Regions from separate parts of the Spiractinospora alimapuensis genome, predicted to be linked through region 1. Evidence: riboswitches for the same ligand, from Rfam matches in the RefSeq annotation. Region 1 holds a riboswitch; each other region holds the start of a gene.
The links. Region 1 has a riboswitch for cobalamin ahead of J4H86_RS20465 (ABC transporter substrate-binding protein). Riboswitches for the same ligand answer to the same signal wherever they lie in the genome.
Positions count from the first base shown of each region.

Region 2: it holds a riboswitch for cobalamin, as region 1 does, so the genes downstream of both, J4H86_RS24705 (putative cobaltochelatase) here and J4H86_RS20465 (ABC transporter substrate-binding protein) in region 1, are expected to answer to the same signal.
Region 3: it holds a riboswitch for cobalamin, as region 1 does, so the genes downstream of both, metE (5-methyltetrahydropteroyltriglutamate--homocysteine S-methyltransferase) here and J4H86_RS20465 (ABC transporter substrate-binding protein) in region 1, are expected to answer to the same signal.
Region 4: it holds a riboswitch for cobalamin, as region 1 does, so the genes downstream of both, cobN (cobaltochelatase subunit CobN) here and J4H86_RS20465 (ABC transporter substrate-binding protein) in region 1, are expected to answer to the same signal.

Region 1 is NZ_CP072467.1:4,381,202-4,386,296, forward strand. Features, by position in the region: gene J4H86_RS20450 (ABC transporter ATP-binding protein) at 1-704, opposite strand, end outside; gene J4H86_RS20455 (FecCD family ABC transporter permease) at 701-1,756, opposite strand; gene J4H86_RS20460 (FecCD family ABC transporter permease) at 1,753-2,844, opposite strand; gene J4H86_RS20465 (ABC transporter substrate-binding protein) at 2,856-3,914, opposite strand; cobalamin riboswitch at 3,925-4,098, opposite strand; gene J4H86_RS20470 (MalY/PatB family protein) at 4,740-5,095, opposite strand, start outside.
Region 2 is NZ_CP072467.1:5,299,655-5,304,749, forward strand. Features, by position in the region: gene J4H86_RS24695 (alpha/beta fold hydrolase) at 1-340, opposite strand, end outside; gene J4H86_RS24700 (amidase) at 427-1,836, opposite strand; cobalamin riboswitch at 2,150-2,324, shown strand; gene J4H86_RS24705 (putative cobaltochelatase) at 2,405-4,399, shown strand; gene cobO (cob(I)yrinic acid a,c-diamide adenosyltransferase) at 4,635-5,095, shown strand, end outside.
Region 3 is NZ_CP072467.1:3,216,367-3,221,461, forward strand. Features, by position in the region: gene J4H86_RS14830 (hypothetical protein) at 1-251, shown strand, start outside; gene J4H86_RS14835 (arsenic resistance protein) at 248-1,213, shown strand; cobalamin riboswitch at 1,324-1,556, shown strand; gene metE (5-methyltetrahydropteroyltriglutamate--homocysteine S-methyltransferase) at 1,695-3,986, shown strand; gene J4H86_RS14845 (DMT family transporter) at 4,382-5,095, opposite strand, start outside.
Region 4 is NZ_CP072467.1:5,277,856-5,282,950, reverse strand. Features, by position in the region: gene cobN (cobaltochelatase subunit CobN) at 1-2,305, opposite strand, end outside; cobalamin riboswitch at 2,370-2,502, opposite strand; gene J4H86_RS24635 (hypothetical protein) at 2,622-3,173, shown strand; gene J4H86_RS24630 (cobyric acid synthase) at 3,602-5,095, opposite strand, start outside.

The DNA of each region.
Region 1 (5,095 bases):
ACCAGGTGGTCGGCGTAGCGGCAGGCGAGGTTCAGGTCGTGCAGTACGAGGATCACCGTCCGCCCCCGGTCGCGGTTGAGCCGCCGGAGGAGGTCGAGGACCTCCACCTGGTGGGCGAGGTCGAGGAAGGTGGTCGGCTCGTCCAGCAGCATCACATCCGTGTCCTGCGCCAGGGCCAGCGCGATCCAGACGCGTTGGCGCTGCCCTCCGGAGAGTTCGTCCACGGGCCGGTGGGCGAGGTCGGAGACGCCGGTGGCGGCGAGTGCGTCCGCCACGGCCTCCTCGTCCGTCCGTGACCACTGGCGGAACCACTTCTGGTGCGGGTGGCGCCCCCGACCGACCAGGTCGACCACCGTCACTCCGTCCGGGGTGAGGGGCTGCTGGGGGAGCAGACCCACCCGTTGGGCCAGGGTGCGCGGCGGGAGTCGCGCGATCCGCGCTCCGTCGAGGATCACCTGACCGCTTCGCGGGGTCAGCAGCCGACCGAGACCACGCAGCAGGGTGGACTTCCCGCAGCCGTTCGGTCCGACGATCGCACTGACGCGTCCGGTGGGAAGGGTCTCCGAGAGTTCCTCCACCACCAGGCTGGCCCCGTAGCCCAGGCTCAGCCCGTCCGCGGTGAGGCCGGCGTGGGCCGGGTCGACGGTGTCCTCGTCGGTGGTCGCGAGGGTCAGGTCGACGGTGGGTCGGCCTCGGTTCGTCATGCGCCTTGTCCCATCCGGTTGCCGCGGGCGAGGAGGTAGAGGAGATAGGGGGCGCCGAGGATCCCCGTGATCACGCCGACGGGCAGTTCGATCCCGCCGAAGAGAGTTCGTCCGATCAGGTCGGCGGAGGTCACGAGCAACGCGCCGCAAGCGATCGAGGCCGCCAGCCCGCCGGGGCGGTTCCCCAACAGGCGCCGTACGATCTGCGGGGCGACCAGCGCCACGAACCCGACCGGCCCCGCCACCGACGTGGCGCCGGCCGCCAGCGCGGCGGAGACGAACAGCAGCCCGGCCCGCACCCACTGCACCCGCCCGCCGAGCGTTGTCGCGGCCTCGTCGCCCAACTGCAACAGGCGCAACTGGCGGGCCAACAACACCGCCATCGGCACCAGGAGCAGCAACGCCACCGCGATCACGGTCACGTGCGGCCACTCCCGGTTGCCGAGGCTCCCCGCCAGCCACACCATGGCACGCCGCGCCTGGTTGATGTCGGTGCGGGTGAGCAGGTAAGAGGTGGCCGAACTCAGCATCGCGCTCACCGCGATCCCGACCAGCACCAGGCGGTAACCGGTCACGCCGCGTCGGTAGGCCAGGCCGTACAGGGCGAGCCCGACGGTGAGGGCACCGAACAGCGCTCCGCTCGCGGTCAGGAGCGTGGATCCGCCGATCACGACGATCGTGAGCACGGCGGCCGCGGACGCCCCCGCGTTGATCCCAATGACGTCGGGACTGACGAGGGGGTTGCGGGCGAGCTGTTGGAGGAGGAGCCCCGACACCGCCAACGCGGCTCCGACACCCAGGGCGGTCAGCGCGCGGGGGAGACGCATGTCCACCACGACGTGGGTCAGAATCGGCGATCCCCGCCCAACCAGGGCCGAAGCGGCGTCGACCACCGTCATGTCGAAGTCGCCGAGGGTGAGCGACACGAGCGTCACCGCGACCGCGAGCAGGCCGAGAACCGTGGCCAGGGCGGCGGCAGGGCCGTGGACGAGGAACGCGACCCCGGACCCGCGCACGACACGGGTTCCCGGGGGGAGGAGGCGTGAGTTCACAGGCCCGCCACCCGCCGGTTGCGCACCAGGTAGATGAAGAAGGGGGCGCCGAGCAGCGCCGTCACGATGCCGACCTCCAGCTCACCCGGACGGGCCACGATCCGTCCGATGATGTCGGCCCCCAGCAGCAACAGGGGGGCGAGGACGACCGTCCACGCCAGCACCCACCGGTAGTCCGGCCCGGCGATCGCCCGCGCGATGTGCGGAACCGCCACGCCGACGAACCCGATCGGCCCCGCCACGGCCGTCGCGGTCCCAGCGAGAAGCACCACGGCCACACCGCCCGCGGCCCGGGTCACCCACACCCTGCTGCCCAGCGAGCGGGCGAGATCGTCGCCGAGCGCCAGCGCGTTGAGCGAACGAAGCAGCGAGACCGACACCACGATGCCCACCACCAGCAGTGGAATGGCCTGCCACAGTGCGGTCATGTCGGCACCGGCCAGCGACCCGACCATCCAGAACCGGTAACTGTCCAGGCTGCTGCGGTCGGTGAGCGTGATGGCCGAGACCACCGAGCCCAGAAGAGCGGAGACCGCCGCTCCGGCCAGCGCCAACTTCACCGGTGAGGCGCCGCCCAGGCCCAGCGAGCCCACCATGTAGACGATGACCGTGGCGAGCGCCGCGCCCAGGAACGCGAACCACACGTAGCCGACCAGCGCGCTCGTGCCCAGCACGCCGATCGCCAGCACGGCCCCCAGGGAGGCGCCCGCGTTGACCCCGAGGATCCCCGGCCCGCCCAGCGGGTTGCGGGTGACGCCCTGGATCACGACGCCCGCCGCCCCGAGGGCCGCCCCCACGGCGAGGCCGGCCAAGGTCCGCGGAACCCGGAGGTGCCGCACCACCAGGTCGGTGTCGGAGCCGGAGTAGGCGAAGTAGGCGGCGTGGACGTCGGCGATGGAGAGACCCTGGTAGCCCACCAGGACGGACGCGAGCGCCATGGCCGCGAGACCGACAACGGCGACCCCCAGCCCAGTACCGCGCGACGTGGGGCGGGACAGCAGACCGGAGGCGCCGGCGCCGGCCGCCGCACCGGAGCGCAGCGCGGAGAGCGGACGGTCCGCCGTCCGCCCCGCGACGTTGGTCACCATGACCGCCGTCCTCAGTCGAACAGGTCCGGGTGGATCAGCTCGGCGACCTGTGCGACCGCGGTCGCGCTGCGGACGCCCGCGGCGCGGTCGGCGAAGGTGAACTCGTGGACCTGTTCCTCCTTGACCGCGGTGACGTTGGCGAGCGCGGGATCGTCCAACACACTGGCCACGTCGTCCGCCGCGTCCGCCGCGGTCATCTCCGCGTCGCAGCAGACGTCAATGAGGATCACGTCGGGGTCCCGTTCGATCACGTCCTCGGTGGAGATCGTGACGTTTCGTCGTTCGTCGAGGTCCCCGGCCGCGTTCACGCCGCCCGCGAGGTCGATGATCTCGGTGCCGAAGTCCTGCCCGGACGCGACCTGGAATCCTTCGTCGCTGGGCCGGGCGATGAGGACCTCGGGTTCGTCCTCCGCGTCCGCGACCACCATGGTCACCTCCTCGACGGTGGCCTCCATCTCGGCGATCACGTCCTCGGCCCGGTCGGTCTCACCGAAGAGGGCACCGAGGTCGCGTAGGTCGGCGTAGACGTTCTCCATCGTCACGTCGGCGGGGTCGATGGTCGCGTCGCTGAGGCCGTCCTCGCTCGGGCATAGGGGGGAGAAGATCCACGAACTGATCCCCAACTCCGACAGCGACCCGCGGGTGCCGAACGTGTCGTCGGTGAACGTGTCGTTGTAACCGGTGAGGACGAAGTCCGGCTCGAGGTTCAGTAGCTCCTCCCGGCTGGGCAGGGAGGCGTAGTACTCCTGTTCCTCCTGCGCCTCGGCGTACTCCTCGATGACCACGGCGTCCAGGAACGCGGTCCCGACGAGCCGGTCGCTGATGCCCAGGGCGTGCGCCATCTCGATCGCCGGCTGGTAGGCGGCGAACACGCGTTCCGGTACGGGGTCGGTGGGGACGTCGATGCCGCAGTTGTCGATGGCGCCGGCGCTGTCGCCGTCCGACTGGACCGACTCCGCCTGACCGTCCCCGCAACCGGTCAGGAGCAGGGTGAGCCCGAGTGCTCCGGTGAGCAGCGGGAGGAACGGGCGGCCGGGCACGGCAGGGTGACGAGGCGTCAACGCAACCATCCTTCGTGGTCGAGCGATGCACGCCGCAGCCGGTCTCCTGGCTCGCGGAGCTGGGGAACCCCCGCGCGTCCCGCCTTCCCGAGCACGGTGCTCAGTGGCGTCCGGGACACGCTCTCCGCTCACAGTGGCGAGGACCGCGCCGGAGTCTCACCGGCTTCCCGTCACTGCGACGTCAACGATATGGAGTGTTTGTTCTGGGTAACCGTATCAAGCCCGAATTGGGGGAATCTGACCTGGTGTTCCCCCACCGTGGAGCCCCGACCACCGACGATCGGCTCACGGGTGACCGCCCAGCGACGATCCCAGGTCCGATCGCGATCGGGCCTTCTGTGGCCGCCGCTCCCGCGAGACAATGGACGCGGCCTCGATCCACCAGAACAGACAAGTGACCGATATGTCCGTTTTTCGAGAAGTAAAGAAATTCGGTGCTTGCCAGTGGTAAGTCGCCTGGTCGCGGAGTGTCCGTTCCCCGCGCGCGGGGATGGTCCCACGCGCTGGCCCGTGCGGTACTGCAGCAGATCGTCCGCTCCCCGCGCGGGGATGGCCCGGACACCAGGGAGACGGCGGCGGCGATGACGACGTTCACTCCCCGCGCGCGGGGATGGTCCCACCATGATCGTCGCGGTGTCCTGCTCCATGATGTCCGCTCCCCGCATACGGGGATGGCCCCACGGACGTCGACTGGTTCTACCTCAGCCCATCGATCGAGTTCGGCGGGGTGATCGACGATCAGCGCCGCGGACTACGAGCTGGCGTTCATGGACGAGGTCGACTCACCCAGCACCATCGGCCACAGTTCACCGTGGGGCACTGATCGCCGAGAGTTTATGGGGTGGTGGGCCGGGTGGCGACGGCGATGCGGCGCGCCGCCTCCGCCACCCGTGCGGGTGAGGTCGCCAGGTTGAGGCGCGCGAACCCGTCGCCGGGCTGTCCGAACGTGGGGCCGTTGGCGAGCGCGACCCGACCGCGTGCCAGGAACGTCGCCGCCGGGTCCTCGCCGAGGTCCAACGCGCGGCAGTCCAACCAGGCCAGGTACGTCGCCTGCGGCGGTTGGTAGCCGACGTCGGGCAGCAGCCGGTGGAGCTCGGTGGCGAGGAGGTGACGGTTGTGGTCCAGTTCGTGGAGCAGCTGCGTGAGCCACTCCTCGCCCTTGTCGAACGCGGCCTCGGAGGCGAGGATCC
Region 2 (5,095 bases), 920 kb from region 1:
CCGCAGGTGCGGTGTCCAGCCAGCTCAGCCCAGGACGGGGAAGCTGCGCGTCTACGTAGATGGCGCCCCGGACCGGAGCCGTGACCAGAGCGGCCGCCTGCGGAAGTATCGGGCCGGCCCCACTGTGGGCGACGAGTACGACCGGTTCCTCACCGTGTCCCGCCGCGGCGACGGCCGCGGCGAGACGGGAGCCGAAGGGTGGGGCGTCGTCGAACACGTGTGACAACGTGGGCACGACACCGCCCCACCCCCGGGCCCGCAGCAGCGCCGCGACCCGACGCCAGGACGACGGCCCGACGAGTGGGCTGTGCACGAGCACGACACGCGCGAGGCTTCTCACGGAACAACCCCCCTCGCGTCCATGGTGCGGCAGGCGCCGCCCGATGGCCACAGCCTCTGGTGGGGCCGCGTTGGGCGCGGTCCCCGTCAGGGAAGCGTGGGGCGGACCCTGTGCGTGCCGGTGGCGCCCTCGATGGCGGCGCCGACACGCAGCACGTCCGCCTCTCCCAGGTGGGGGCCGACGATCTGCAGACCCACCGGCAGACCGGACGGGCTGAAGCCACCGGGGACCGACAACGCCGGGCAACCGGTGAGGGAGATGAGGTAGCAGGATCGCATCCAGTCGAGGTAGGTCTCCTGCACCACACCGTCGATGTCGGCGGGGTACTCCTCGTCGGCGTTGAACGGCGTCACCTGGCTGACCGGCAGCAACAGCGCGTCGTAGCGCTCGAAGAACTCCCGCATCCGGTGGAAGACCTCGGTGTGCAGCCGCTCGGCGCGGGCCACGTCCTCACCGGTCAGGTCCCGGCCCATCTCGATGTTCCAGATCACGCTGGACTTCACCTGCTCGGGGTGCCGGTCCAGGATGGGGCCGTACTCGCTGGCGAAGATCCACGCCCGCAGGGTGCGGAACGCCTCGTCCGCCCCGGTGAGGTCGGGATGGGCCTCCTCGACCTCACCGCCCAGCGCGCGTACCACGTCCAGTTGCGGCCGCAGAGTGTCAAGGACGGCCCGCTCCGAGGAGAACAGACCGCCCAGGTCCTCACTCCACGCGAAGCGCATCCCCGACAGGTCGGTTGGCCCGAGTGCGGCGAACGGGGCGGGGTCCTCGGTGACCGCGATCGGACTGCGGGAGTCGGGCCCGGCGATCACCGACAGCAACAGCGCTGTGTCGTCGACGGTGCGGCCCATCGGGCCCTGCACAGAGAGGGTGGCCCAGCCCAGGCCGTTCGGCCACACGGGGACCCGGCCGGGCGTGCTGCGCAGGCCGACAACGTTGTTGAACGCCGCCGGGTTGCGCAGGGACCCTCCCATGTCCGAGCCGTCGGCGAGCGCGAACATTCCGGTGGCCAAGCCGGCCGCGGCGCCGCCGCTGCTCCCGCCGGCCGACTTGGAGGTGTCATACGGGTTGACCGTGGTTCCGAACACCGGGTTGAAGGTGTGGGATCCGGCCGCGAACTCCGGGGTGTTCGTCTTCCCCAGCGAGATCGCGCCCGCCTCCCGCATCCGCTCCACCACGAGTGAGTCCTGGTCCGGTACGTGCTCGGAGTAGATGGGGGAGCCGTAGGTGGTGCGCACGCCCGCCGTGTCGTGGGTGTCCTTGTGCGCCACCGGAACACCGTGCAGGGGGCCTACCGGCTCACCCGCGGCGAGCCGGTCATCCGCCTCCGCCGCGCGCTCCAAGGCGCGTTCCCCGTCGTTCGTGACGACGGCGTTGACAGCGGGGTTGACCGCCTCGATGCGCTCGAGGTGGGCCTGAACCACCTCACGGGCGGACACCTCACGGGACCGCAGCATCGCGACGAGTTCCCGTGCTGTCCGGTCGGTGATATCCAAGAGAACCTCGCTGCGGGTCAGGGATCGTACGAGTGCACTCCTACCCAATCCCAGTGCCGCCGCGGACACTATGGCAGGCCTCGCTGGAATCCCTCCATCGCCTTGGTGCACTCTGGTGACTTCCCTCGCCCCGCGGCCCGCCTCCGTCCGGTGGGTGGGTCGACCCTCGCTCTGGCGGGTCGACGCGCACCCCCACCTGTTGGGGGTGGCGAAAACCTGATGGGGTGGGAGAAACCTGGTGGGGGATAGGGGAGTGGGTGGGTGAGGGGACCGGGGGGACGACCCACCCCGCGGCCGCCGAGGCGTGTGTGCGATGCTGGAGCCCGGCGCTGGCGGCAGGAACCCGGTGGGAGTCCGGGGCGGTCCCGCCACTGTGTTCGGGGAGTGACTCGCTTGGGTGTGCCACTGTCGCGCGGGTGCGCGGTGGGAAGGCCGCGAGGAAACGACGATCCGAGAGCCAGGACACTGCTCGGCGCCGTGCACTATTCCGATGGGCGTGGACTCCCGAGGAAGGAACCATCTCACCGTGCGCGCTTCCGCCCGATATCCGTTCAGCGCTGTCGTCGGCATGGACGACCTCAAACTCGCACTCCTCATCAACGCCGTGTCCCCCGGGGTTGGCGGTGTTCTCGTCCGGGGAGAGAAGGGCACCGCGAAGTCGACGATCGTCCGGGCCGTGGCCGCACTGCTGCCGGACCTCGCCGTCATCGCCGACTGCCGCTTCTCCTGTGACCCGAGCCAGCCCGACCCCCAGTGCCCCGACGGGCCACACGCCGAGGCCGACGCCGCGGCCCTGAGCCGTCCCGCCCGCCTGGTGGAGCTCCCCGTGGGAGCCAGTGAGGACCGGCTCGCCGGCGCACTCGATCTTGAACGCGCGCTCACCGACGGGGTCACCGCCTTCGAACCTGGGCTCCTCGCCCAGGCGCACCGTGGCGTGCTGTACGTGGACGAGGTCAACCTCCTGCACGACCACCTCGTGGACCTGCTCCTCGACGCCGCCGCGATGGGGACCTCCCACGTGGAGCGCGAGGGGGTGTCGGTGCGGCACGCGGCACGATTCCTCCTGGTCGGAACGATGAACCCGGAGGAAGGAGAGCTCAGACCGCAACTCCTGGACCGGTTCGGGCTCACGGTCGAGGTGTCGGCCACCCGAGAACCCGACGAGCGCGCCGAGGTCGTCCGACGCCGCATCGCCTACGACGCCGACCCGGAGGGCTTCGCCGCCCACTACGCCGCCACCGACGCCGAACTCGCCAAACGCATCCGCGACGCGCAGGAGCGTCTCGCCGACATCGCGCTCACCGACGACGCCCTGCGCCAGGTGACCTCGGTGTGCGCCGCGTTCGACGTGGACGGGCTCCGCGCCGACCTCGTCACCGCGCGGGCCGCCATGGCGCTCGCCGCCTGGCGGGACCACGACGAGGTGACGACCGAGGACATCCGCGACGCGGCCCGGCTCGCCCTTCCACACCGGCGCCGACGGGACCCCTTCGACGCGCCGGGCCTGGACGAGGACCGGCTCTCCAACGCGTTGGACCAAGCGGGTGATGTCGACCCAAAAGAACCGGAGGAGTCTGAGGACTCCGCCAGCGACCCGCCCACCGGGCCGGGAACAGAGCCCGACCCACGTGAGGAACCTAAGGAGTCGTCACCGCGCCCCGGCCCTCCGGAGCCCACGGACGACACGGAGACCGGGTCCGACGACGAACAGCCACGCGGATCCGGAGACGCCGCACAGGACCTGAGCGCTCCCGGCGAGACCTACCGCCCACGGTTGTTGCGGGTGGCGGGGCTCGGGGAGGGAGCACCGGGACGTCGATCCCGCGCCCGGACCGCGCAGGGACGTGTGGTGGGCGCCCGTCGGCCCGAGGGGAGACTGGGGCGCCCCCACCTGACCGCGACTCTGCGGGCCGCCGCACCACACCAGCGCGCCCGGGGCCGTTCGGCCGGGCAGCGAATCGTCCTCGCCCGAGACGATCTGCGCGCCGCGATCCGGGAGGGAAAGGAAGGGAACCTGGTCCTGTTCTGCGTGGACGCCAGCGGATCCATGGCCGCCCGCGCCCGAATGCGTGCGGTGAAGGGCGCGGTCCTCAGCCTGCTGCTCGACGCCTACCAGCGGCGGGACAAGGTCGGCCTGGTGACGTTCCGAGCCACCGGCGCCGAGGTCGCGCTGCCGCCGACATCCTCGGTGGAGGTGGGCGCACGGCGCTTGCGGGAGCTGCGGACGGGGGGCCGGACGCCGCTCGCCGCCGGACTCGCCGAATCGCTCCGCGTCCTGGACACCGAACGACGCCGTGACCCCAACCGACGGCCCCTCCTCATCGTCGTGACCGACGGCCGGGCGACCGCCGGGCCGCGACACGGGTCATCCCGCGTCGCCGCGACCCTGGCGGCTCGCGGCGTGGACAGCGTGGTCGTCGACTGCGAGAGCGGACCCGTGCGACTGGGCCTCGCCGGGGCCCTCGGCACCGAACTCGGAGCGACGACCGTGCGGCTGGACCAGATGGGAGCCGACTCCCTCACCGGCCTGGTCCACGGCCACCGCACGGCCGCGACGGTGTGAGATGCGGGTGTTCTCGCCCCGGAACGGCCCACGAGACTGGGACGCCCCACAGTCCGGGCGCGGCGTGGGGCGTGCGCGGCACCGTGCCGCGACCGCCCACGCCGTCCACAGCCCCCGGTCCGGCATTCGCCAACCGTGGGCACCGCCGCGTTGAATCAGAGCAAGGGGTTCCCCCGTAGGGCCCCACTTTTGTCATGCCCTCAGTTCGACGACGAACCCAGGAGAAGGAGCCTCGATGCCCAAGGGACAGCCCGAGTACGTGCCGCAGGACGGCCTGACCACCAGGCAGCGCCGCAACCGTCCGTTGCTCATGGTGCACACCGGCCCAGGGAAGGGAAAGTCCACCGCGGCGTTCGGCACCGCGATGCGCGCCTGGTCGCAAGGGTGGCCCGTGGGGGTGTTCCAGTTCGTGAAGTCGGCCAAGTGGCGGATCGGTGAGGAGCGCGCGCTGCGGGTGCTGGGTGACTCCGGTGAGGGCGGCAGCGTCACCTGGCACAAGATGGGTGAGGGGTGGTCGTGGATCCAACGCCCGGGGTCGGAGGAGAACCACGCGGCCGACGCGGCCGAGGGCTGGGCACAGATCAAGCGCGACCTGGCGGCGGAGCGCTACCGCCTCTACGTACTGGACGAGTTCACCTACCCCATGAAGTGGGGCTGGGTGGATGTCGACGACGTCGTCCGGACGCTCGCCGAGCG
Region 3 (5,095 bases), 1.2 Mb from region 1:
CGTACCCTGGACCCCGCGGCCGGGTTTGGGCGCTGCCGATCGAACACGCCGGTGCCGTGGCCGAGCTCGCGGCGGCGGAGACCGCGTGCTGTCCGTTCCTGGAGCTGCGCATCGACTTCACCCCAGAGACGGTCCGTCTGCACGCGCGTCTGGCCCCCGAGGTCGCCCCCGATCTCGACGGCAGGACCGCGGAGGCGGTGCGCTGGCTGACCGGCGGACCGGACGAGGACACGGAGGACGCACGACCATGACGATCGCGGAGCGGCTGCAGTCGGTCCTGGTGGCCGGCGCCGCCGCCGCGGGGCTGGGCGCCGGCCTGCTCCTTCCCGTGAGCGACGCGCTCGGACACGTGGTGCTGCCCGCCCTGGTGCTGATGGTGGCGGCGGTCTTCGTGCAGATGGACGCCTCCCGGATACGGGAGACGCGCAACGGCGGGCCCGTCGTCGCCGCGAGCCTGGTCCTGAACTTCGTGTTCACCCCATTGCTGGCCTGGGCTCTGGGTGCCGGGCTGCTCGGCGGCGCCCCCGACCTCCGCATCGGTCTCCTACTGCTGTTGGTCACCCCCTGCACCGACTGGTACCTGGTCTTCACCGCCGTGGCGCGCGGCCACACCGGAATCGCCGCCGCGCTGCTGCCGGTGAACCTGGTCCTGCAGCTCCTGCTCCTGCCGGTCTACGTCCTCCTGCTGGGTGGTCCGGCGACGTTCGTGGACGCGGGGACCCTCGTCGAGTCCGTACTGCTCGTGTTGGCTGTGCCGCTGCTCCTCGCGCTGGGCGCACGGTGGGGAGCCACACGGCTGCGCGGGCCCGAGTGGCGGGACCGGGTGCTGGTCGGCCCGGCGGGACACCTCGTCCTCCCGCTGCTCTACGTCGCGGTGTTCGCCATGTTCGCGTGGCAGGCCCGGACGGTGGCCGACAACGGAGGGGAGCTTCTCGCGCTGCTGCCACCCCTCGCCGTGTTCTTCGTGGTCGCACCCCTGGCGGCCTGGGGAGCCTCCCGACTGCTCCGCCTGCCGGGGGACCAACGGGTCACCCTGATCATGACAACGACGGCCCGCAACTCGCCGATCGCGCTGGCGATCGCCGTGGCGGCCTTCCCGGATCGCCCACTGATCGCGGTCGCGCTGGTGGTGGGCCCCCTCATCGAGCTGCCGATCCTCGCGCTGCTCAGCCAGGTCGTTCGCGTCCGGGATCGCCTCTCCGTCGCCACGTGACCTCCCGGGTGGGCCCCGCGCGGCGCTCCGGGCCCGATGGCGCTGGTCGGACGCGCCTCTCTGCCCACGGTGGCGGCTGCCCGGGGGCGACCGAGGTCGGTTTGCTAGGGTCGAAAGCGCCGTGGGTTTCCCGGTGCCGAGGTCACGGCCTCGGAACTGGGAAGGCAACAGGGAACCCGGTGTGAGTCCGGGACTGCCCCGCAGCGGTAAGTGGGAACGAAAGCTGTCACCGCCAAGGCGGTAAAGCACTGGGTCTTTTGGGCCCGGGAAGCGGCAGCCGGTAGGAACGGGCGTCACGCCCCCGCCCACGAGTCCGAAGACCTGCCCGTGGCAAGCGGTCACCACCCGGTGCCCGCTTGAGTCCGAGCCTCGCGGGTGGGCACGACCGAACACACGGGTCCGCAGCGACCCCCTCGGCCGTTTCCTGGCAGCCCTCCCGCGAGGCCCGCGCTCGTCGAACGAGCTCGCGAGGAGAGAGCAGTTGAACGCACCACAGCGCATCGGCCCCACCGTCCTCGGATATCCCCGTGTGGGACCCGACCGGGAACTCAAGGCGGCGTTGGAGAGCTTCTGGGCCCAGCGAGTGGACCACGCCGAACTTCTCGAGGTCGGACGCCGTCTGCGCACCGACGCGTGGCAGCGCATGTCCGAGGCGGGACTGGCGTCCGTCCCCGTCAACACCTTCTCCCATTACGACCACGTGCTCGACACGGCGCACCTGTTCGGCGCCCTCCCCGAACGCCACACCGCGCTGGGCGGGTCTGAGCTGGACACCTACTTCGCCGCCGCCCGTGGCGCCGACGACACCCCGGCGTTGGAGATGACCAAGTGGTTCGACACGAACTACCACTACCTCGTGCCGGAGCTCAGTCCTGACACCCGGTTCACCCTGCACGGGACGAAGCCCGTGGACGAGACGCGCGAAGCCCGTGGGCTCGGGTACCGGCCCCGCCCGGTGGTGCTCGGGCCGGTCACGTTCCTGCTGCTGTCCAAGCCGAGCTCGGACGCGCCGGCGGGCTTCTCGCCCCTGTCCCTGCTCGACCGGTTGCTCCCGGTGTACGTCGACCTCCTCCGGGCACTCCAGGAGGCCGGTGCGGACGTCGTCCAACTGGACGAACCCGCCTTCGCCGCCGACCGATCCCCGGCGGAGCTGGACGCGCTGAGGCACACCTATCAGCGGCTGGGGTCGGAGGTACGGCGTCCCGGAATCTGCGTGGCCACCTACTTCGGACCACCCCGGGAGGCGCTCCACGTGCTGGCGCGCACTCCGGTGGAGGCCCTGGCCGTGGACCTCGTGTCCGACCCCGACACGGTCGACGCCCTCGCCACCGAACCCGCGCTGCGGGATAAGGAGATCGTGGCGGGAGTCGTGGACGGGCGCAACATCTGGCGCACGGACGTGGACACCGCGCTCGGCCGCGTGGCCCGCCTCCTGGGCAGCGCCGACCGGGTGAGCGTCTCGACGTCGTGCTCCCTCCTGCACGTGCCCTACGACGTGGAGCGCGAGACCGCCCTCGACCCACGTGTCCGGTCCTGGCTGGCCTTCGCCGACCAGAAGGTACGCGAGGTGGTACTGCTGGACCGCGCGCTGCACGAGGGACGTGACGCCGTCGACGCCGACCTGGCCGCCGCCCGGGCCGTCGTGACCGACCGGACCCGTGCCACCGACCTGCGCGACAACACCGTACGCGCGCGGCTCGAGGCACTGCGGCCCGAGGACGCGCGACGCGGAGACTACGCGGTCCGCGCGGCCGCCCAACGCGACGCGCTACGGCTACCGCTCATGCCCACCACCACGATCGGTTCCTTCCCCCAGACCCAGGAGGTGCGCAGGGCCCGCGCCGACCATCGGGCGGGCCGGGTCGACGCCGACGCCTACCGACAGGTGATGCGCGACGAGGTCGAACGCGTGGTGCGGCTCCAGGAGGAGATCGGGCTGGACGTCCTCGTCCACGGGGAGCCCGAACGCAACGACATGGTGCAGTACTTCGCCGAGCAACTGGGCGGGTTCGCCGCCACGGAGCACGGCTGGGTACAGTCCTACGGCTCACGCTGCGTGCGACCGCCCGTGCTCTACGGCGACGTCACCCGCGGCGGCCCGATGACGGTCGAGTGGGCACGTTACGCGCAGTCCCTCACCACGAAACCCGTCAAGGGCATGCTCACCGGGCCGGTCACCATCCTGGCCTGGTCCTTCGTCCGGGATGACCAGCCGCTGGCCGACACCGCTCGGCAGGTCGCGCTGGCGATCCGCGATGAGGTCCACGACCTGGAGTCCGCAGGGATCCGGATCATCCAGGTGGACGAACCCGCGCTGCGCGAGTTGCTGCCGCTCCGCTCCGACGAGCACAAGGCCTACCTGGACTGGGCGGTGACGGCCTTCCGGATGGCGACCTCGGGCGTCGCGGCGTCCACACAGATCCACACCCACCTGTGCTACTCGGAGTTCGGCGAGGTCCTGCCGGCGATCGACGCGCTCGACGCCGACGTGACCAGCATCGAGGCGGCGCGGTCCCGGATGGAGGTGCTCGACGACCTCAACGACGCCGGGTTCTCCCGGGCCGTCGGCCCAGGCGTCTACGACATCCACTCCCCACGCGTCCCCGGAGCGGCGGAGATCACCGACCTACTGCGCACTGCGGTGGACGCGGTTCCGGTCGAGCGTCTGTGGGCCAACCCCGACTGCGGCCTGAAGACCCGCGGCTACCCCGAGGTGGAGCCGGCCCTACGCCACCTGGTCACCGCCGCCGAACGCATCCGCGCCGACCGGTAGCCGACACCGACGCCCCGCCGTACGGCCATGCCCGCGGCGGGGCGTCGGTCCCGGCCACGGCGAGGGGCGGGAAGCCACAATGGACAGTCGCCCGAACCAGTCGGCCCCACCCACCGCAGGTCTACCCACAGGCTGTGGACGACGCGCGCCCCGAGCCGCAGCGGGATAGCCTGCTGACACCGCCCCCTGGGTGCTTCGACCCGACCAGCTCCGGAGGTCGGTGCTGGTCGGGTGACTGGACCCAGGTATGCGCGTGAAGCCCCGTCACCACCATTTCCGCGACACCATCCGGGAACACCGAGTACGTCACCAACCACGCGCGTGGCCACGGTCCACCGGTCCCGCCCCACCCAGCACAGTCCGCTGTGGGACGGGACCCATTCGGACACCGCACCTCACCACAGTTGGATCGCCAAGGCACCGCCCACGAGCAGGCAGAGCCCGGAGCAGCGGGCGCGGGTCAGCGCTCGTTGGGGGAGACGGAACAGGCCGTACTGGTCGATCGCGGCCGAGGTGAGCTGTTGGCCGGCCACAGTGAGGGCGACGGTCACCGCCGCGCCGACCACCGGGATGAGCAAGAACGTTCCGGTCACGTACCCCACCGCGCAGGCCGCACCCAGCCATCCCCACCAGGGCATCCGGCGCAGCGGCCCCAGTCGTGGACGCGGGGTGCCCCCCGCTACGAGCAGCACCGCCAACGTCACCGCGATCGCCAACGTCGCCACCGTGAAACTCACCGAAGCCACCGCGAGAGGCTCTGCCACCACACCCCGCAGTTGTGCGTTGACCGCACCCTGCACGGGCAAGCCCGCGCCGGCGGCCAAGCCGAGCATCGGCCAGCCCCACCCAGTCCCCGCGGGGCGCCGCGCCAAGGTGCCCACGGCCCCCGCTGGGACGGAGGCGACCTGAGGGGCACGGTGCTGCGCCCGGACGACGGTCGCGATCCCGCCGAGCACGGCCAACCCACCCAACACCATCCCGACTGACAGCGGGCGGAGTGTCACACCCAGCGCTCCGGTCAGGTCGAGAGCCAAGGAAGCGAACATTTGCCCGGACACGAACAACCCGACAGTGGTCACCGCGCCGAGACGCGGAATCAGCAGGATCCC
Region 4 (5,095 bases), 900 kb from region 1:
GCCGGGCGAGGGTGTCGATGAGGTCGATCGCGTCGGAGGCGGTGCGGGCGGGGCCGTCGACCAAGCGGGTCAGCCCGTCGGGGACGGCGATCGGAACGCCGGGTTCGGCGAGCAGCTCGCGCTCGTCGAGGCCGAAGTTCCGCGCGATCACGGCCCGTAGGCCGGGGAGGGCGGCGGCCTTGTTGCCCCACATCTGGGCCGCGCGCAACACGGCCAGCACCAGGTTGACGCGCGCCTCCCCCTCGGGGGCGTCACCGAGGACGTGCAGACCGTCGCGGATCTGCACGTCCTTGATCTCGCACAGATAGCCGTCGACGTGCATGACGAAGTCGTCGAACTCCTCATCGTCGGGCATGGCGTCGGTGTCGAGGTCGTGGTGGAGTTCGGCCGCCTTGATCAGAGTCCAGATCTGGGCACGCAGGGTGGGGGCCTTGTCGGGGTCCAGGTCACTGACGAGGGCGTACTCGTCGAGGAGCTGCTCCAGTTTGGCGATGTCGCCGTAGGTGTCGGCGCGGGCCATCGGCGGGACCAGGTGGTCCACGATGGTGGCGTGGGCGCGACGCTTCGCCTGGGTGCCCTCGCCGGGATCGTTGACGATGAAGGGGTAGATCATCGGCAGGTCGCCCAGCACGGCGTCCGGCGGGTCCTCCGCGGCGAGCCCGATGCCCTTGCCGGGGAGCCACTCCAGGGTTCCGTGCTTGCCCACGTGGACGACGGCGTGGGCGCCGAACCCGCCGTCGTCCACGGCGGTCTGCAACCACAGGTAGGCGGCGAGGTAGTGGTGCGAGGGGGCGAGTTCGGGGTCGTGGTAGATGGCGATGGGGTTCTCGCCGAAGCCGCGCGGCGGCTGCAGCATGAAGACCACGTTGCCGAAACGCAGGGACGCGATGACGATCTCCGGCCCGTGCGTGCCCTCGGTCACGTAGAGCTCGCCCGGAGGCTCCCCCCAGGCCGCGGTGACGGAGTCGCGCAGGGGCTGGGGCAGCGCCGCGAACCAGCGTTGGTAGTCGGCCAGCGGAACCCGGGTCTCGGCCTGCTCAAGCTGCTCTTCGGTGAGCCACTCCTGGTCGTGACCTCCGGCGGCGATGAGGGTGTGGATCAGCGGGTCGCCGTCGTCGGCGCGGCGGTCCTCCTCGGGGGCCGGGACGCGCCAGAGGCCGTCGTCGGTTCCGAGGTCGTAGCCGCGCTCGCCGAGGGCGCGCAGCAGACGCACGGCGGAGGCGGGGGTGTCGAGACCGACGGCGTTGCCGACTCGGGCGTGTTTGGTGGGGTAGGCGGAGAGCACCATGGCGAGGCGGCGCGACGGCGTGGGGACGCCACGGAGGCGGGCGTGGGCGACGGCGAGGCCGGCCACGCGGGCGGCGCGCTCGGGGTCGGCGACGTAGACGGGGATGTCGCCGGTCTCCTCGGTCGTCTCCTTGAAGGAGAAGGGGACCGTGATGAGGCGGCCGTCGAACTCGGGGATCGCGACCTGCATTCCCGCGTCCATCGGGGTGAGCGCGGCGTCGGACGCCGCCCAGGCGTCCCGGCTGGTGGTGAGGACCATGCCCTGCAGGATGGGCACGTCGAGGGCGGCGAGCGCTCCGGCGTCCCAGGAGTCGTCCTCGCCGCCCGCGACCGCGTCGGCGGGCCTGCTTCCTCCGGCGGCGAGGACGGTGGTGATCACGGCGTCGGCGCGCCGCAGGATCTGGAAGAGTTCCGGGTGGGTGTCCTGGGTGACACCGCGTAGGGAGCCGGTGAAGACGGGCAGTGGCGTTCCGCCGGCGGTGTCGATCGCTCGGCAGAGGGTGTCGACGAACGCGGTGTTGCCGGAGAGTTCGTGTGCCCGGTAGAACACGACGGCGACGGTGGGCCGCCCGGGTGTCACCTCCGGTTCGGGGCCGTGTACGCCGAACTCGGGCATGGGCTCGGGCGGGGCGAACCCCTCTCCGGTGAGCAGCACGGTGTCGGAGAGGAACCGCGCCATCTCACGGAGGTTCGCGACGCCGCCCTCGGCGAGGTAGGTGTGGGCCTGGGTGGCGACTCCGGCGGGGACGGTGGACAGCTCGATCATGTCGGCGTCGGGCGCGGCCTCGCCGCCGAGGGCGACCAGGGGGACGCCGCTGGCGCGCAGCGCGTCGGTTCCGTCGGGCCAGGCTCGGCGCCCGCCGAGGATGCGTAGCACCGCGACGTCCACGCCCTCCAGCAACGCGGGCAGGTCCCGGGGGTCGAGGCGGGCGGGGTTGGCGGTGCGGTAGCCGACGTCGGCGCTCCGGGCCGCGAGCAGTTCGGTGTCGGCGGTGGACAGCAACAGGATGGTTGCCACGTTGTGTCGATCCTTCCCTCGGGGCACTCCACGACCCCGGTCGAGAAACTAGTGGTCCGCGGCGCAGTGTCCTGGCTCTCGGATCGTTGTTCCCCCACGGCCTTCCCATCGCGCACTCGTGCGACAGTGGCACACCCCAGCGAGGTCACTCCCCGAACACAGTGGCGGGACCGCCCCGGACTCCCACCGGGTTCCTGCGCTCGCCCCGGCTGATTCTCCCAGACGGGATGTTGGGACGGTGCGGCGCGTCGGGTTCCCGGACTCGGGAACACCCAGGCGATCATGAAACACAGGGTTTTCTGTCACAATCCTCTGCATGAGCTACCCCGGACCGCCGGACCCCTACGGCGACCCCTACAACGCCGACCAGCCCGCCTACGGCGCCGATCCGGCGAACCCCTTCGGGACTGGTCCCCAGCCCGGGGATCCCGGGTATGGACAGATCGAGCCGTACAACCCGCAGAGCGGCGGCTGGCAGGCGTTGCCCCCCGGCGGCGGGGTCCCCGCCCAGCCGAGCGGAGCGCCCATCGCCCAACTGGGGGACATCACCATCACCCAGAACGAGGTGATCACGCCGTCGGCCACGTTCCCCCTCGCGGGCAGCCAGTGGACGATCAACGACATGACTCAGTACCACCAGAAGCTGCCGAGCTGGGCGTTGGCGGTGGCGCTGATCGGGTTCTTCTTCGTCTGCGTGTTCAGCCTGTTCTTCCTGTTGGCGAAGGAAACCACGGTGCAGGGCGGGATCCAGGTCACGGTGCGCTCCAACGAGCACTACCACGTGACGATGATCCCGATCCACAACGCGGCCCAGGTACAGCAGGTGCACACCCAGTTCGCCTACATCCGGTCGATGGCGGGTTCCTGAGCGCTCAGGTCGGCGGTGGCCCCCGCCTGGAACCGGGCGTGGGCTTCCAGGAACCCGGCGATCGTCTCGAGCTCGGGCAGGGTGAATCGATCCAGAAGCCGGTCGAGGCGGCGGTCGTCGTCGCGATCAGGGTTTGGGTGCGACGTCGTGGTCCCTCCGAGAGTTCGACGACGACACGGCGCCCGTCCCGCGCGTCCTCGCGCCACCGTACGTATCCCCGCCGCTCCAGGCGCGTGAGCACTCCGGTGACGGAGGTCGGCGCCGCACGGAGAGCCGAGCGATCTCCCCGGCCGCCATCGGGCCGTGCTGCTCGAGCAGGCCCAGGGTCTTCCAGTCGTTCGCCCCGATGCCGAGCCTCTCCCCCAGGCGCGGGGGCTGGCCCCATCCGGCGCGTACCACGCCCTCGGTCCTCCGGTCCGCTCCGTGCCTCAGGCGTGCGGGCCGATAGTGGGCAGGCCAGACGGTGCCCCCTGTTCGATGAGGCGCCACACCGCGTCGGTGTCCAGGTTATGTTCGACGAGGTCGCCCAGGGCGTCGAGGCGGGCGGCGCGGGCGGCGGCGAAGTCGGTGGTGGGGGCGGGAACGAAGGAGCGGGTGGCTCGGCCGGCGACGTCGGTGAGGAAGGCGCGGCGGAAGGCGTCGTTCTCCAGGGCGCCGTGCCAGGTGGTGCCGAACACCGCGCCCTGGCGGCAGCCGTCGAGGAAGGGCTCGGAGTCGGTGCCCGGCGCGTCGTGGACGGTGGTGAGTCCGTGGTGGATCTCGTAGCCCCGGACGGGGTGGTCGTAGGCGGAACCGAGTGGGCGGCCCAGGATCTTCTCGTGCTGGAAGGCGACCGTCGTGGGGAGAAGCGCCAAGCCGTCGCGTCCGCCCCGGCGGGACTCCACGGTGTCGTCGATGTGGCGGGCGAGCATCTGGTAGCCGCCGCAGATCCCCAGGATCGGGCGTCGCTCCGCCGCGCGCCGCCGTAGGGCCGCCGCCAGTCCCCGCTCGTGCAGCCAGTCGAGATCGGCCACGGTGGCGCGGGTCCCCGGCAGGACGACCAGGTCCGCGCCGTCCAGCTCGTGGGGAGCGGTCACGAAGCGGACGTCGACCCCGGGCTCCACGCTCAGCGCGTCGATGTCGGTGAAGTTGCTGATGCGGGGAAGTCGCACCACCGCCACGCGCAGGGACTCAGCCCCGGCCGGGGGTTGGGTCGGGCCACGGTCCGCGGAGAGCGCGAGGGAGTCCTCTGCGTCCAGCCAGAGCCCGTTCAGCCAGGGCAGCACGCCGAGCACGGGGCGGCCGGTGTGGCCTCGCAACATGTCGAGGCCGGGGGCGAGGAGTTCGGGCGCGCCGCGAAACTTGTTGATGATGTAGCCCGCGATGTGGGCCTGGTCCTCGGGGTCGAGGAGGGCTTGGGTTCCGTAGAGTGCGGCGAACACACCCCCGCGGTCGATGTCGCCGACCACGACCGTGGGGAGGCCGGCGGCCCGGGCGAGGCCCATGTTGGCGATGTCCCCGGCACGCAGGTTGATCTCCGCGGGGCTGCCCGCGCCCTCACAGATGACGACCTCGTGGTCCCGGCGGAGTTCGGCGAGGCTCTCCACGGCGACGTCACGAAGCCGGGCACGGTAGTCGTGGTAGGTGGTGGCGTCCGCCTCGCCGATGGCCCGGCCGCGGACGACGACCTGGCTGCTGCGGTCGCTGCCGGGCTTGAGCAGGACGGGGTTCATCGCCGCCGTGGGTTCGATCTCGCACGCGGCGGCCTGCATCGCCTGCGCGCGGCCGATCTCGGCGCCGTCAGGTGTGACGACCGAGTTGAGTGACATGTTCTGGGCCTTGAACGGCGCGACCTTGACGCCGCGGCGCCGCAGCCAACGGCACAGCCCCGCCACGACGGCGCTCTTTCCGGCGTCGGAGGTCGTACCGGCGACCAGTAAAGC